4 regions of the Pseudoalteromonas mucoides genome follow, and region 4 is predicted to be linked to each of the others. Evidence: predicted binding sites of a transcription regulator. Region 4 holds the regulator's gene; each other region holds the start of a gene.
The links. The regulator sigma-54, encoded in region 4, starts transcription at its own class of promoters, with help from an activator protein. The targets are predictions, from matches to a motif close to GTTGGCACGNNNNTNGNNT.
Positions count from the first base shown of each region.

Region 1: a site for sigma-54 is predicted at 1,693-1,711, ahead of AAEU30_RS07285 (DUF3192 domain-containing protein). Genes of this name have one in related genera too.
Region 2: a site for sigma-54 is predicted at 1,973-1,991, ahead of flgJ (flagellar assembly peptidoglycan hydrolase FlgJ). Genes of this name have one in related genera too.
Region 3: a site for sigma-54 is predicted at 1,696-1,714, ahead of AAEU30_RS07960 (BON domain-containing protein). Genes of this name have one in related genera too.

Region 1 is NZ_JBMMUC010000005.1:88,522-92,092, reverse strand. It holds gene AAEU30_RS07300 (SO_0444 family Cu/Zn efflux transporter) at 1-160, opposite strand, end outside; gene zntR (Zn(2+)-responsive transcriptional regulator) at 144-557, opposite strand; gene AAEU30_RS07290 (D-2-hydroxyacid dehydrogenase) at 651-1,595, shown strand; gene AAEU30_RS07285 (DUF3192 domain-containing protein) at 1,760-2,143, shown strand; gene AAEU30_RS07280 (diguanylate cyclase) at 2,149-3,066, opposite strand; gene AAEU30_RS07275 (PAS domain-containing hybrid sensor histidine kinase/response regulator) at 3,032-3,571, opposite strand, start outside.
Region 2 is NZ_JBMMUC010000004.1:14,434-18,004, forward strand. It holds gene flgG (flagellar basal-body rod protein FlgG) at 1-93, shown strand, start outside; gene flgH (flagellar basal body L-ring protein FlgH) at 111-794, shown strand; gene AAEU30_RS05170 (flagellar basal body P-ring protein FlgI) at 807-1,901, shown strand; gene flgJ (flagellar assembly peptidoglycan hydrolase FlgJ) at 2,029-3,003, shown strand; gene flgK (flagellar hook-associated protein FlgK) at 3,005-3,571, shown strand, end outside.
Region 3 is NZ_JBMMUC010000005.1:234,922-238,492, forward strand. It holds gene ubiH (2-octaprenyl-6-methoxyphenyl hydroxylase) at 1-89, shown strand, start outside; gene AAEU30_RS07955 (FAD-dependent monooxygenase) at 86-1,252, shown strand; gene AAEU30_RS07960 (BON domain-containing protein) at 1,326-1,655, opposite strand; gene srmB (ATP-dependent RNA helicase SrmB) at 1,980-3,212, opposite strand; gene AAEU30_RS07970 (tRNA1(Val) (adenine(37)-N6)-methyltransferase) at 3,289-3,571, shown strand, end outside.
Region 4 is NZ_JBMMUC010000013.1:19,145-22,715, reverse strand. It holds gene rapZ (RNase adapter RapZ) at 1-679, opposite strand, end outside; gene ptsN (PTS IIA-like nitrogen regulatory protein PtsN) at 700-1,152, opposite strand; gene hpf (ribosome hibernation promoting factor) at 1,157-1,444, opposite strand; gene AAEU30_RS14560 (RNA polymerase factor sigma-54) at 1,475-2,971, opposite strand; gene lptB (LPS export ABC transporter ATP-binding protein) at 3,040-3,571, opposite strand, start outside.

The DNA of each region.
Region 1 (3,571 bases), on a different contig from region 4:
AGGCGGCCTTTACTGTAGTCCAAAACCCTTCTTTACCTAAATGTTTATTTAAAAAATTGGCAGGCAAATACACATTTAATAACCCAGCAATTAATAAGCCAAGCATTAACCAAGGAGCAGAAAGTAAAAATAGCTGCCAAAAGTTATTTAGTAAGTCCATCTATATCCTCCAAGGTCGTTAAAATAGAACAGTTATCAGCAAGCTCTTCACCGCCGCAGCATTTTTGGGCTAATACTGATAATGATTGATGAAAGCGAGTGAGTTCAACAACTCTCTTAGCCACCAAGTCACGCTTTTGTATAGTTAAGCTTTTAACTTCGTGACATGAATGCTGATGTTTATAAAGCTTAATAGCCAGTAGCTCTTTAATTTCAGTCAAGCTAAAGCCGACATCTTTAGCCCGTAAGATAAATCGCATTTGCTTTAAATTTGACTGGCTATAGTCTCTATACCCTGCCTCTGTTCGTCTCGAAGGCATTAACAAACCATGCTTTTCATAGTAACGTAAGGTATCTGTAGATACACCAAGTTGAGCTGCAACTTCACCTATTTTCATCATGCTCTCCGATGAGTGTTTTTTAACTGATGCCCAGTATAAACCTTAGAGTACACACCAAGGTCAAGCATTTAAATTTAATTAAGGAAATATATGAATATCACCCTGCTCGATTCAGCCACTTTGGCAAACGCTTCATTAGCTCCCTTTGCACAACTTGGTAACTTTAAGCATTACCCACTCACTAGCGCAGAGCAAGTGCTCTCTCATAGCGAAGGTGCTCAAGTATTAATTACCAATAAAGTCATTTTAAACCGTACTACGCTAACACAATTACCTCAATTAAAACTTATCTGTGTAGCGGCTACTGGCACTAATAATATTGATCTCAAAGCCGCAAAGGAACTCGGTATTGCTGTGACTAATGTGGCTGACTATTCCACGGCTTCTGTTGTTCAACATACTTTCACATTAATAACAAACTTACTTGGCAACACGCATCATTATATTAACGACGCTCAGCAAGGCATGTGGCAAAAAAGTGCTATGTTTTGCAGGCTTGATTACACCATTAACGAAATTGCAGGTAAAAACTTTGCCATCATCGGCTATGGCTCTCTAGGTAAAGCGGTTGCAGATGTAGCAAAAGCATTTGGCGCTAATGTGATCCTATGTGAACGCAAAGGCCATGCTCCACGAGAAGGTAGAACTGAATTTAATGATGCAATCGAACAAGCTGACATTATCAGTATTCATTGCCCACTAACAGATGAAAGTCATGATCTGATTGGCACTGCCGAACTAGAACGAATGAAATCAACGGCTATTTTAATAAACACCGCCCGTGGAGGAATCGTTAATGAAGCGCAATTGGCTCAAGCTTTGAGTCAGAATCAGATTGCTGGAGCTGGGTTTGATGTTCTAACAAAGGAGCCTGCGAATACTGATAACCCGCTTGCTAATTACAGTGGTAGCAACCTAATTTTAACTCCGCACATTGCATGGGCAAGTGAAGAGTCAATTAAGCGTTTAGTCAGTCAAGTTAGTTTAAATATCACTGCGTTTGCTGAAGGCGAGAGCCGCAATAGATTGGTTTAGTTAACAATTTTTTGGTTATTATCGCTAACCAAGTAGCGATAATGACCTAGCCAAAAGCATAAAACTTATTAACCTACTGATTTAAAACAACTAAAAAACTGGCCAGCTATTTGCTTTTAATAAATTATTAATTAAATAACTTATTAAAACTCAGGAATACAAACATGAAAAAAGTAATGTTGATTGCAACACTCAGCGCCCCACTACTTACAGGTTGTGTCATAGCCGTATCAGATGGTGAAGCAGAGACTCATTGGGCAGGCGATTCATCAACGAGTTGGCAAAAACAACACAAAAATAACCGTGAAACGATTGCTAATTTAGCATTAGGTACAAACTATCAAGTGGTGTTAAACCGTTTACAGACACCTAATTTTACTGAGCTACTAAAAAAAGACGATAAAGTATACCAAGTTCTTTTTTACGCTACCCACAGCATCCACTCTGATGGCAAGATGACTAAAGACGAGTGTACTCCGTTAGTATTTGAAAATGATAAATTAATTGGTATCGGCGATACCATCTATAAATCACTCAGCGGTGAGTAAGCTCGTTACCTTGACGCAGATACTGTACGGGCGACGATTTGATCTCGCCCTGAATCTTTAGCCTGATATAAACCCAAGTCAGCCTCTTCGAGTAAAACTTGCTCAGCATAAACCTGCCCTGTCTCAGTGGTTGCAATACCCAAGCTGATTGTTACATGCTCTGCATTCAGTGATGCTTTATGAGGAATATTGAGCGAATTTACCGCATCACGTAACTTATTGGCAAACGCCAATGCTTCTTGCTTGCCCATACCCGGTAATACCGCAGCAAATTCTTCTCCGCCATAACGGGCTACAAAATCGCACCCTCGCTGACATTCCCCTACTAATGCATGAGCAACGCGCTTTAAACAATCATCACCAGCTCTATGACCGTAGCAATCGTTATAGCGCTTAAAATGATCAATATCCATTAGAATAACTGACAGTGATGTTGAGCTTCTGCGACTTCTTCGCCATTCTCTTGACAGATTCTCATCTAAGTAGCGTCTATTCGGTATTTCTGTTAAGCCATCTATTGATGCGAGCATCTCAAGCAAGTCATTTTTTTGCTTAATTAATAATTGATTTCGCACTCTAGCTCGAACAATTACAGTACTGAAAGGTTTAGCTATGTAGTCCATAGCACCTAATTCAAAGCCTTTAGCTTCATCATCATGGCTAGTATTTGCAGAAATAAAAATAACCGGGATAGTTTGAGTAACAGGGTTTTCTTTAAGCTGCACTAAAACTTCATAACCATTAATACCAGGCATAACTATATCAAGGATAATTAAGTCAACTGTTGTTGTTTTTAAAAATGTTAGCGCTTTTTCACCGTTCTCCACAAGAAAAACCTCATGCTCATCGGCTAACGTTTTTTCAAGTACTAATCGGTTTAATGGATCGTCATCTACAATCAGTACTTTCGCTTTCTTCAACATTTGCTGTTCCTTGTATTTGAATAAAAGCAATAACTTGCTCTAATTCAATTATAAGCTGGTTAAAAAGTTGCTGTTCTATATTTTTCGAGCTGCGTATTGCAGTCTCAAGCTGTTGCGCACTCAAGGATAGTCTAATAAAACCTAAGTTTCCTGATACGCCTTTTATGCTATGCACTAAGCGTTCCACAGTTTCAGGCTGCTGTTCATTTTTTAACTTATCACGCTGTGTTTTACATAATTCAGCTAATTTATCAACCATTACTAATAGCAAATCATTATCACCTGCAAACTGAGATAATGCAAAGGTTCGATCAAAGAAAGCGGGAGGAAGTACCTCAATCTCACTAATTGCTTGTAATAAAGCGTGCGCAACTATTGGTTTTGTCAGATGTTTATTCATCCCTGCAGCAAACGATCGCTCTTCATCTTCTTTTTCACAATGAGCAGTAAGAGCAAAAATAGGTAATTGTTGTGAGCTATACTTAGCTCTGATCATCCTAGCAGC
Region 2 (3,571 bases), on a different contig from region 4:
AATCTAATTGAAACACAACGTATTTATGAAATGAATTCAAAAGTAATCTCAGCTGTTGATGAAATGCTTAGTTACATTAATCAGCAATTATAATGAATAAGGGCAGCATTATGCGTAATTTAATCATCGTCTTAAGCGGGGCATGTATATTAAGTGGTTGTATGACAACTCAAAATACCCATGTGGTTCAGGATGACCCATATTATGCGCCAATGTACCCGGAGCCCGTGACTGAGCAAGTTGTGCCTACAGGTTCATTATTTGACAGTTACTCTGCTAATGACTTGTACTCTGATAAAAAAGCACTACGAACAGGCGATATCATTACTGTAAAACTACAAGAGTCAACACAAGCTTCAAAAGCAGCAAAAACCGAGACGGATAAAGAGAGTAATGCCAGTCTTGATCCAGTTGTTGGTTTAGGTGGTTTACCCGTTAATATTGGTGGCGATAGCATTCAATTTGGTATTGGCTCTGACTCATCTTTTACTGGTGACTCGAAATCTAACCAGTCGAACAGTTTGTTTGGTGATATTTCCGTTAACGTGATGCGCGTTTTGCCTAATGGTAATTTAGTGATCCGCGGTGAAAAATGGCTAACCCTTAATACCGGTGAAGAGTTTATTCGCTTAGAAGGGCTGGTGCGTCCACAAGATGTAACAGCAGATAATACAGTTACCTCGAATCGAATAGCGAATGCGCGTATTCAATATTCAGGTAAAGGGCAAATGCAAGAGTCGCAAAGTGCAGGTTGGCTAACACGATTCTTTAGTAGCGCGTTATTCCCTTTTTAAAGGACATTGAATATGAATGGTTTTAAGGTATTTATTGGTATTTGTTTGCTTGGCTGGCACTTAACTGCCGCTGCTGAGCGTATTAAAGATGTTTCTATGGTCGAAGGTGTTCGTTCAAATCAGCTTGTTGGTTATGGTTTGGTCGTTGGTTTGCCTGGCACCGGTGAGCAAAGTCGATACACTGAACAAAGTTTTAAAGCCATGCTTAATAGTTTTGGCATCACAATGGATAGTAGTTTAAAGCCAAAAATTAAAAATGTGGCTGCCGTTGCTGTGCATGCAGAGCTCCCGCCTTTTAGAAAGCCAGGGCAAATGATCGATATCACGGTATCATCAATCGGTAGTGCGGGCAGTTTACGCGGTGGTACCTTATTACAAACCTTCCTCAAAGGGGTTGATGGTAATACCTATGCAATAGCACAAGGTAGTTTGATTGTAGGCGGTTTAGGCGCAGAAGGCGCTGATGGCAGTCGGGTTGTGATCAACACACCCACGGTTGGCCGTATTCCAAATGGCGCAATAATTGAGCGAGCAATTAAAAGCCCATTTATGCAAGGTGATTACATTACCTTTAATTTAAACCGTCCTGATTTCACAACGGCAAAACGTTTAGAGCAAACAATCAATAATTTAGTTGGCCCGGATAGCGCCCAAGCAATTGATGCGGCATCAATTCGTGTAATAGCCCCGCGGGATGCTTCACAGCGTGTTTCTTATTTATCAACCCTTGAGAATCTAGAATTTAAACCAGCAGATACTTCTGCAAAAATTATTGTCAATTCTCGAACAGGTACCATAGTAATAGGTAAGAATGTGAAGCTACAACCAGCAGCAATAACCCATGGTGGCCTAACAGTTACAATTGCTGAGCAACAAAATGTGTCTCAGCCAAATGCATTTAGCGAAGGCGAGACCGTAGTCACCAACCAAAGCATTATCGATGTTGATGAAGATGATTCTCGTGCCTTTGTGTTTAACCCGGGTGTCAGCTTAGATGACTTAGTACGTGCAATTAACGAAGTGGGCGCAGCCCCGGGTGACTTAATGGCGATACTTGAAGCCCTTAAAGAAGCAGGCGCAATTAACGGCCAGTTGGTGGTCATTTAGTTTTTTAATTTACTAGGCTCTGGATAACTAGAGTCTAGCTCCTCTCATTGCTACTTCCTTGTTATAATTTATTTGGCTTAATTATTGCATTGTTAATTTTATTATTAATTATTGTGTCAAAAAGCTGATGGATACCAATCACCTCGATAAGCAAAACTTTTTTGATTTAGGCAACTTAGACTCTCTACGTCAAAGTGCTTTAAAAAGTGATGCCTCAAGTGACGCGTCAAAAGAAGCCTTACAAAAAGCCGCGGCACAATTTGAATCTATTTTCACACAAATGCTGTTAAAAAGTATGCGTAAAGCCAATGAAGCGTTTGAAGACAAAGACAGCCCGTTTAATTCAAGCGGAGTAAAGTTTTTTGAAGAAATGCATGACCAACAGCTCTCTGTGGAGTTGTCATCTAATGGGTCATTAGGGCTTGCGGATTTAATTGTGCAACAATTATCGCCTGATGGTAAAGAGTTTATGCCAGGCTCTGTGCTGCGTTCAGTTGATGATTTCACCAGTGATAAACGTGCTAACGGCACCATAAAAAATACAGAGTCAGCAGAGGTTGTGCCTACAACAAAAGCAGATAATACAGCAAAACAAAGTAATAACTTTGATGATGTTGAGTCATTTATTAGCACTGTATGGGAACATGCTAAAACGGCCGCTGAAAAAATTGGCTTGAACCCAGCAGTAATGGTTGCACAAGCTGCGCTTGAGACCGGTTGGGGTAAGCATATTATTAATAAAGCAGATGGCAGCAGCAGTAATAACCTCTTCAATATTAAATCTGACCGCAGTTGGCAAGGTGATAAAGCCAGTAAAGTAACGCTGGAATTTGAACAAGGTATGCCAGTTAAAAAGCAAGCGAGCTTCAGAGCGTACGAATCCATTAAAGATAGTGTGAACGATTTTGTTGATTTTTTAAATGAAAACCCACGCTATCAAGAAGCCCTCGAAAATACAGCAAAACCTGCCGCCTTTTTAGATTCATTACAAAAAGCAGGCTATGCAACAGATCCCAATTATGCCGACAAGATCAAGCAAGTACTTAATCGTACTGAGCTTAAAACATTGGCTGCAACATTGGTTCGCCAAGGAGTAAACTAAGATGTCGTTTAATCTATTTGACATTGCAAGCTCAGGGGTTCGTGCTAACTCTGAATTGCTGCAAACAACCAGTAAAAATATTGCCAATGTAAATACAGAAGGTTATGTAAGAGAGCGAACAGAATTTACAACTATGATCGATAATCAAGTCGGTCGTGGTGAAACATATCGATTGCTCAACGAGTTTGCACAAAAACAATTAAATAGAGATACCTCAAATAAAGCTTTTTTTGATCAATTTGTTACAGAAGCTAGTCGTGTAGATACACTTTTTTCAGAAGAATCGAATAGCTTGTCGAGTAGTATTAATTCGTTATTTAATAATGTACAAGAAAGCCTTAATCAGCCCTCATCTTCTGTTACACGTTCACTGGTGATGACTGATGCACAAAATCTTATTGAGCAGATGGACAGGTTATCAGGCATTGTATTTGACCAAAAAAACGTTGTTAATGAGCAGCTAGAAATTTTTGCTGATGAGGCAAATACTTTAGTGCAAAATATTAGTTCGCTAAATAAGCAAGTTGCAGCCGTACATGGAACAAGTAGTGAAGGTGAGTCTAGTGCT
Region 3 (3,571 bases), on a different contig from region 4:
GTTTATTTACAATGGATTTATGTTCTTCATTTAAAGCCCCTTTGGCAAAGCAATTAATGGGGCAAGTAAAACAAGGTAAACGACTATGAAGCAAGCACAAGTATGCGTTGTTGGTGGCGGGTGTGTGGGGCTAACACTTGCACTGGGTTTAGCAAAAGCTAACGTTAGTGTCGTTGTCATTGATGCCGCTGCGAAACAGCAATTACCAGGTGATGATTATGGCTTGCGCGTTAGTGCCTTAAGCCTTGCTAGCCAAGCGTTATTTGAATCACTTAACGTGTGGCCACAAATTACTGCTCTGCGAGCGCGAGCGTATACACATATGGATGTTCGCGACCAAGATAGCTTTGGTAAAATAGCATTTAATAGCGATGAGCTTGATTTACCTCAGCTAGGTCACATTGTAGAAAATGACATTATTCGCTATGCATTGATAAATGAGCTTGAAAAGCACAGTCAAGCGACCCTGATGTTTGAAACGCGGTATCAACAAATCCACCAAAGTGAAAATGATGTATTTGTTACTCTTGAATCAGGTGAACCAATTATTGCTAAGCTTTTGGTGGCTGCGGACGGTGCTAACTCTTCAATTCGAAAACAGTTTAACTTACCTATCACGTTTAAAGATTATGATCATAATGCCGTTGTCGCAACGGTAAAAACCGCCGAGCCACATAATAATACTGCACGCCAGGTATTCTTACCTACAGGGCCATTAGCATTTTTACCGCTGACAGATAAACACGCGCATTCAATTGTTTGGTCAACGAGCCCTGAGCATTGTCAGTCGCTATTAGCGATGGATGATGCTGATTTTAATAAAGCGGTTATGGCTGCACTGGATGGTCAATGTGGTTTATGCGAGATACAAAGTCAACGAGCCGCATTCCCACTTAAAATGCGCTATGCCCAGCAATGGGTTGCAGGTAAAGTTGTGCTCATCGGCGATGCTGCACATACAATTCACCCACTCGCAGGGCTTGGGATGAATTTAGGTCTTAAAGATGCCAGCTATTTGATTGAATTACTCAGTGAGCAACAAGACGATTTTGCCAGTGCTCGCACTTTGCGTGATTACGAACGCACTCGCAAGCTTGATGCACAAAAACACATTGCAATGATGCAAGGGTTAAAAGAGTTATTTGCAGGCACTCATCCAGTTAAAAAGTTAATACGCGGTGTTGGTTTGAGCATGGTTGATAACCTAGGACCGATAAAGCAGCTTTTTGCAAAACAAGCCTTGGGTAAATAAAAGCAGTGGCGTGTATAAAAAAAGAGCGCCAATGGCGCTCAACAAGGGGAGTGTAATGCTTTAAAATCGGTATTTATTCTTCTAGCTCAACGAGCATTTTATTTTCTATGATCTCTATACCTTGAGTGTTTTCTATAAATTTTTGCGCAAGGGCACGTTCAAAACCGTTTCTCGCGATACCATTTAATTCAATTTTGTTACCTATCACGGTTAAGTTTAGCTGTGAGAGGTTTAGATTCGGATTTGTGAGCAGCTTATTAACTGTAAGCTGTTGTAAAGTAGGTTGAGTTGAAGCGCTACTGACCATAATACTACTCGGCGCTGCACTCACTTGCGTTGCACAGGCAAGTAAAAAAACACAACAAAGCGATATAAGTGATACGGTTAATTTGAAGCGGTTCATGATTTCCCTCAAGCTTGCTTAGTTAATGATGTATTCTTAGTTACAAATACCATTCCAATATTCAACATGTTGAAAATTAAAAGGAATAAGTTAGGTGTTTGTTGTTTTACTCGTTAGCTAGGTATTTTTTACATCTAAATAAGTAAAAAATTCTTTATTAATGAGAACTTTTTATAGTGCTGCTTACTGATAAAAAGTGAAAAGTAATACAGATCTAACTTTGAGCTAGGTTTTTTCGAGATGATTAGGGTAGAGTTCGGGGCACGCTGGGAGTGATAAAAAAGCCGAGGCTCATTGAGGCTCGGCTTATCGTTTTATAAAAAGCTACTTCTTTTTCTTCACTTTTGCTTTAGCCTTTTTACGGGCTTTAATTTTAGCTGGATCTTTTAGTTTCTTGACCGGCATTTTGGCTTCTTTATGTTGTGGCTCAATGCCTTTTATTACACGACGTTTAAGCTTTTGCTCAGTGTAACGCTCAACTTTAGCTAAAACGGCCACATCGTGCGCTTCAACTAATGAAATTGCGATGCCTTTTTTACCTGCGCGACCAGTACGACCAATACGGTGCACATATACGTCAGCGGTACGTGGCATGTCAAAGTTAATAACATGGCTAATATCAGCAACATCAATACCGCGAGCAGCCACATCTGTAGCAACCAAAATCTTGGTACGGCCACTGTGGAAGTTTTCCATTGCTTTCATGCGTTTGTCTTGTGGCATTTCGCCACGTAACCAGGCCGCTTTTACGCCATTGTTAGTCAACTCGCCAATGAGGGTTTCAAGGCGCTCGCGAGTTTTAACAAACACAATTGCTTTACTGACATCAGGGCCATTTAAGGTATTAACTAATAGCTCAAGCTTGTGATGATAGTCATCGGCTAAATGTACCCACTGATGAATTTTGGCTTTTTCTTTACGTGATGACTCAGCTTCAAGCAGGGCCGGATCATTTAAAATTCGCTCTGCAAATTGTTCTACGCTGTCGCCTTCAAGTGTTGCTGAGAATAGAAAACACTGACGACGGTTTTTAGCTTCATCACAAATGCGCAGCATTTCTTTACGAAAACCCATATCAAGCATGCGGTCTGCTTCATCTAAAATAAGCATCTCGACATTTTCAGCATGAAAGTTTTCAGTTTCTAAGTATTCCATTAATCGCCCAGGAGTGGCGATTAAGATATCGTTATTTTTTTCAAAAATTTCTTTATGCGTGCCGTAATTAATGCCGCCTGTAACCACGCCTATTTTTAAATGTGTTTGCTTGGCAAGTAACTCACATTGCTCATGAATTTGATATGCAAGTTCACGGGTTGGCGTCATAATTAATACTCGCGCAAAGCCAGGTTCGCGGCGTGGAAAATCCAGTAAATATTGAATTGCTGGAATTAAAAATGCGGCTGTTTTACCTGTGCCTGTAGGCGCTGATGCTAAAATATCACGTCCTTGCAGTGCTTCAGGAATAGCTTGTTGCTGAATGCTGGTTGGGGTCTCATAACCCATTTTAGCGACGGCGTTTAGTAACTTGTTATCGATATCAAAATCAGAAAATTGCATAGAGTGTCAAAAATAGAGGACAATTGACGTTAATTATACGCGCTATACTGCGGTTGGTGAACGAAAAGGTGAAAAAATGTCAGGTTTTGTATTTAAACAATTTAAAGTCGAGCATGACCAATGCGCTATGAAGGTGTCGACTGATGGCATTTTACTGGGAGCGTGGGCAAAGATAACAAGTGGTCAAAGAGCGCTAGATATAGGCACGGGCACAGGGTTATTGGCATTGATGTGTAAACAACGAACTGCTGATTTAACTATGACCGCTGTCGAAATTGATGAGGCCGCTTTTCAGCAAGCAAAGCATAATATTAAACAAAGCCCGTGGCACGATATTGCACTTTATCACCAAAGTATCC
Region 4 (3,571 bases):
GCACAAATGTTTGAATTTGCCATGTAAACTTCTGCACAATACTGTGGCTAGCTAAATAATCTTTTACTGGTTGATCTAGGCCTGTTAGTGGCTTTAGCTCAAGCTCCCAATGTGGGTTTGGTAAAAAGCGTGCATCGAATACGTAATCAGCTTCTTTAGGAATACCGTGCTTAAAACCAAAGGACTCAAAAGTGATAATCAACTTTTTATCTTTTTTTCCTAAGATTTTTTCGCGAATTGATTCAGCTAGTTGATGAACGCTTAAGTCAGTAGTATCAAGGATAAAATCAGCACGCGTGATCAATACATCAAGCAATACTTTCTCTTGCTTGATAGCCAAATCAAGGGGTAAAGAGTCTAAAGATAATGGGTGTAAACGGCGCGTTTCTGAAAAGCGCTTGATCAGTGTTTGGTCGTCACTGTCTAAATAAAATAAAGTCGGGTTTGCAAAGCCAGGTAAATACTCAAGGATGTCATTAAACTCTTCCTGTTCTTTTGGCAGATTGCGCACATCAATACTAACGGCTGTTTTATCATAGTTATCAGAAACGCTTCGTACGAGTGAAGGCAGCAAGTTCACAGGAATATTATCAACACAATAATAACCCAGATCTTCTAATACGCGAAGGGCAACAGATTTACCAGAACCCGAGCGCCCACTGATGATAATTAACTCCATGTAATGACTCCTTCACTTTCTTATGACTGCTCGACAATAACTTGGTATAAGTCGTGGTCTGATTTAGCGCTACGTAATTGTTTACAAAAATCTTTATCGTTAAGTTTATCAGCAATTGTGGCCAAGGTCTTTAAATGAAGTTGACTCTCACCATCAGGTACGATGAGTGCCACAAATATATCAACAGGACGATTATCAATCGCATCAAAATTAATGGGCGTTTCACTCACTAGTATCAGTGCTAATGGTGTATCAACACCAGTCATTCTACCGTGAGGTATAGCAATTCCACGGCCAATACCCGTGCTTCCTAGTTTCTCTCGATTAAGTAGCGAGTTAAGAATTTCTTGTTCTGAAAGGTGAGGGAGTTGTTCATGAGCCAACTGGCTAATAAATTCTAAAATTCGTTTTTTGCTATTAAAAAGGACCGCAGCTTTACTGCAGTCCTTACAAGTAAGTGAACTTAGTTTCATAATATTAGTGTCGAGCGTGCTTCTCTTTGTGTTTGATAACTTGACGGTCTAGTTTATCTATTAGGGCGTCAATCGCAGCGTACATGTCTTGGTGTTCTGTTGAAGCAAATAAATCAGCACCACTGAGGTGTATTGTGGCTTCTGCTTTTTGGCTTAGCTTTTCTACGTCTAAAATGACGTGCACGTTGTTTATATGATCAAAGTGCCTTTCAAGCTTTGCAAACTTATTGTGTACATAGTCTCTAAGTGAATCGGTAATTTCTACGTGACGACCAGTTAAATTCAGTTGCATAAGCATTTTCCTTCTTTGTTTTTTTACGCCTTAAATCAAGCTCTTTCTTTGATTTGACGGTGGAATAGCCAGTGACTCGCGATATTTTGCGATTGTACGTCTAGCTACTTTGATACCTTGCTCTGCCAATATATCTGCAATTTTGCTATCACTCAATGGTTTCGCTGAGTTTTCTGCGCTAATTAATTTTTTGATTAATGCGCGGATCGCTGTAGACGAACATTCCCCACCGTTTTCAGTGCTTACATGACTTGAGAAAAAATATTTTAACTCAAAAATCCCTCTTGGGGTGTGCATGTACTTTTGGGTGGTAACCCGTGAAATGGTTGATTCATGCATCTCGACCATTTCAGCAACATCGTTTAATACCATAGGGCGCATTGCCTCGGGACCATGTTCAAAGAATCCTTGCTGCTGTTTAACGATGCAGTTGGTTACTTTGAGTAATGTGTCATTACGGCTTTCTAAACTTTTTATAAACCACTTTGCTTCTTGCAAGTGGGAGCGAATAAATTGGCTGTCGCTACTCGATTTAACCGAGCGAGACATAGCTGCATATTGGCTGTTTACTCTAATTTTAGGCATGCTATCGGGATTTAACTCAACAACCCAACGGCCTTTGATTTTCTTTACTGAGACATCTGGAATAACGTATTCAGATTCTTCACGTACAATACTATCCGCAGGCTTTGGGTTTAGACTGTGGATGAGTGTCATCACTTCTTTAAGCTCATCTTCCTTAAGCTTAGTCTTTTTCATCAAAGTTCGGTAGTCGCGACTGGCTAATAAATCGATATGTTCAGTTAAAATCATTTTTGTTTCGCTAATCCAAGGAGTTGCGGGGTCAAATTGATTTAGTTGAATACATAAACATTCTTGCAAGCTGCGTGCGCCAATACCAATTGGGTCAAACAGTTGAATACGTTTTAGAACCGCCTGAACTTCATCAAGCTCAATTTCTTCTTCGTTATTATCTTTATTTAGGCTTTCAGCAATGTCTTCACAGCTTAAGGTTAAAATACCTGAGTCGTCGATAGCTTCGACAATGGCAATCGCAATCGCCTCGTCGGTCGGACTAAATGGGGTTAGCTGTAACTGCCACATAATATATTCATGCAAGGTTTCGGTTGAAGCCCCTTGATAAATAGATTCATCTTCAGGCATCGGGCCTGATGAGCTGGCAGGAGCGGCGCTCATGTACTCATCCCAGGTCACATCCATAGCCATATCGTCACTTACGGTGTCTTTATTAAGTGCTTCACTGCTTTCTTGTTCGTATTCGCTTGGTGTCTCATCGGCAGAAGCACTTACTGTGACGTCTTCGGTATCTTGTTTTTGTTCATTTTTGCCAGCCGTTTCGTCACTAAACTCTTGCTCTTCAACTTCAAGCAATGGATTGCTGTCGAGTGCTTCTTGAATTTCTTGCTGGAGATCCAATGTACTTAGCTGCAATAAGCGAATTGCTTGTTGCAGTTGTGGAGTCATTGTAAGTTGCTGGCCCATGCGCAGCTGGAGTGATTGCCTCATTTATCTCTAACAATCCTTTTATTGTGTTGTCATAATTTAGTTTAGCAGATAGTTAGCTGAGCGTTGCTTTATAGCCTAAATTGCTCACCCAGATATACATCGCGAACTGTTTGGTTGGCAAGTACATGCTCAGGAGTTCCTGATGCAATTAACTCCCCATGAGAAACAATGTAGGCTTTTTCGCAAACATCAAGGGTTTCTCTTACATTGTGGTCGGTTATAAGTACGCCGATACCACGGTTTTTAAGGTGCTCGATAATCTTCTTTATATCTAACACTGAAATGGGATCAACGCCAGCAAAAGGCTCATCTAACAGAATAAATTTAGGATTTGCGGCTAAAGCGCGCGCAATTTCAACTCGACGGCGCTCACCACCTGACAATGCCATACCTTGGCTGTCGCGAATGTGTTGAATGCTAAATTCATCAAGTAGGCTATCTAAGGCTTCTTCACGGGCTGTTTTGTTTAGCTCTTTACGGGTTTCTAAAATCGCCATGAGGTTTTGGTAAACGGTCAATTTACGAAAAATAGATGACTCTTGTGGTAAATAGCCAATTCCTAAGCGAGCACGGCTGTGCATGGGTAATAATGTAATATCG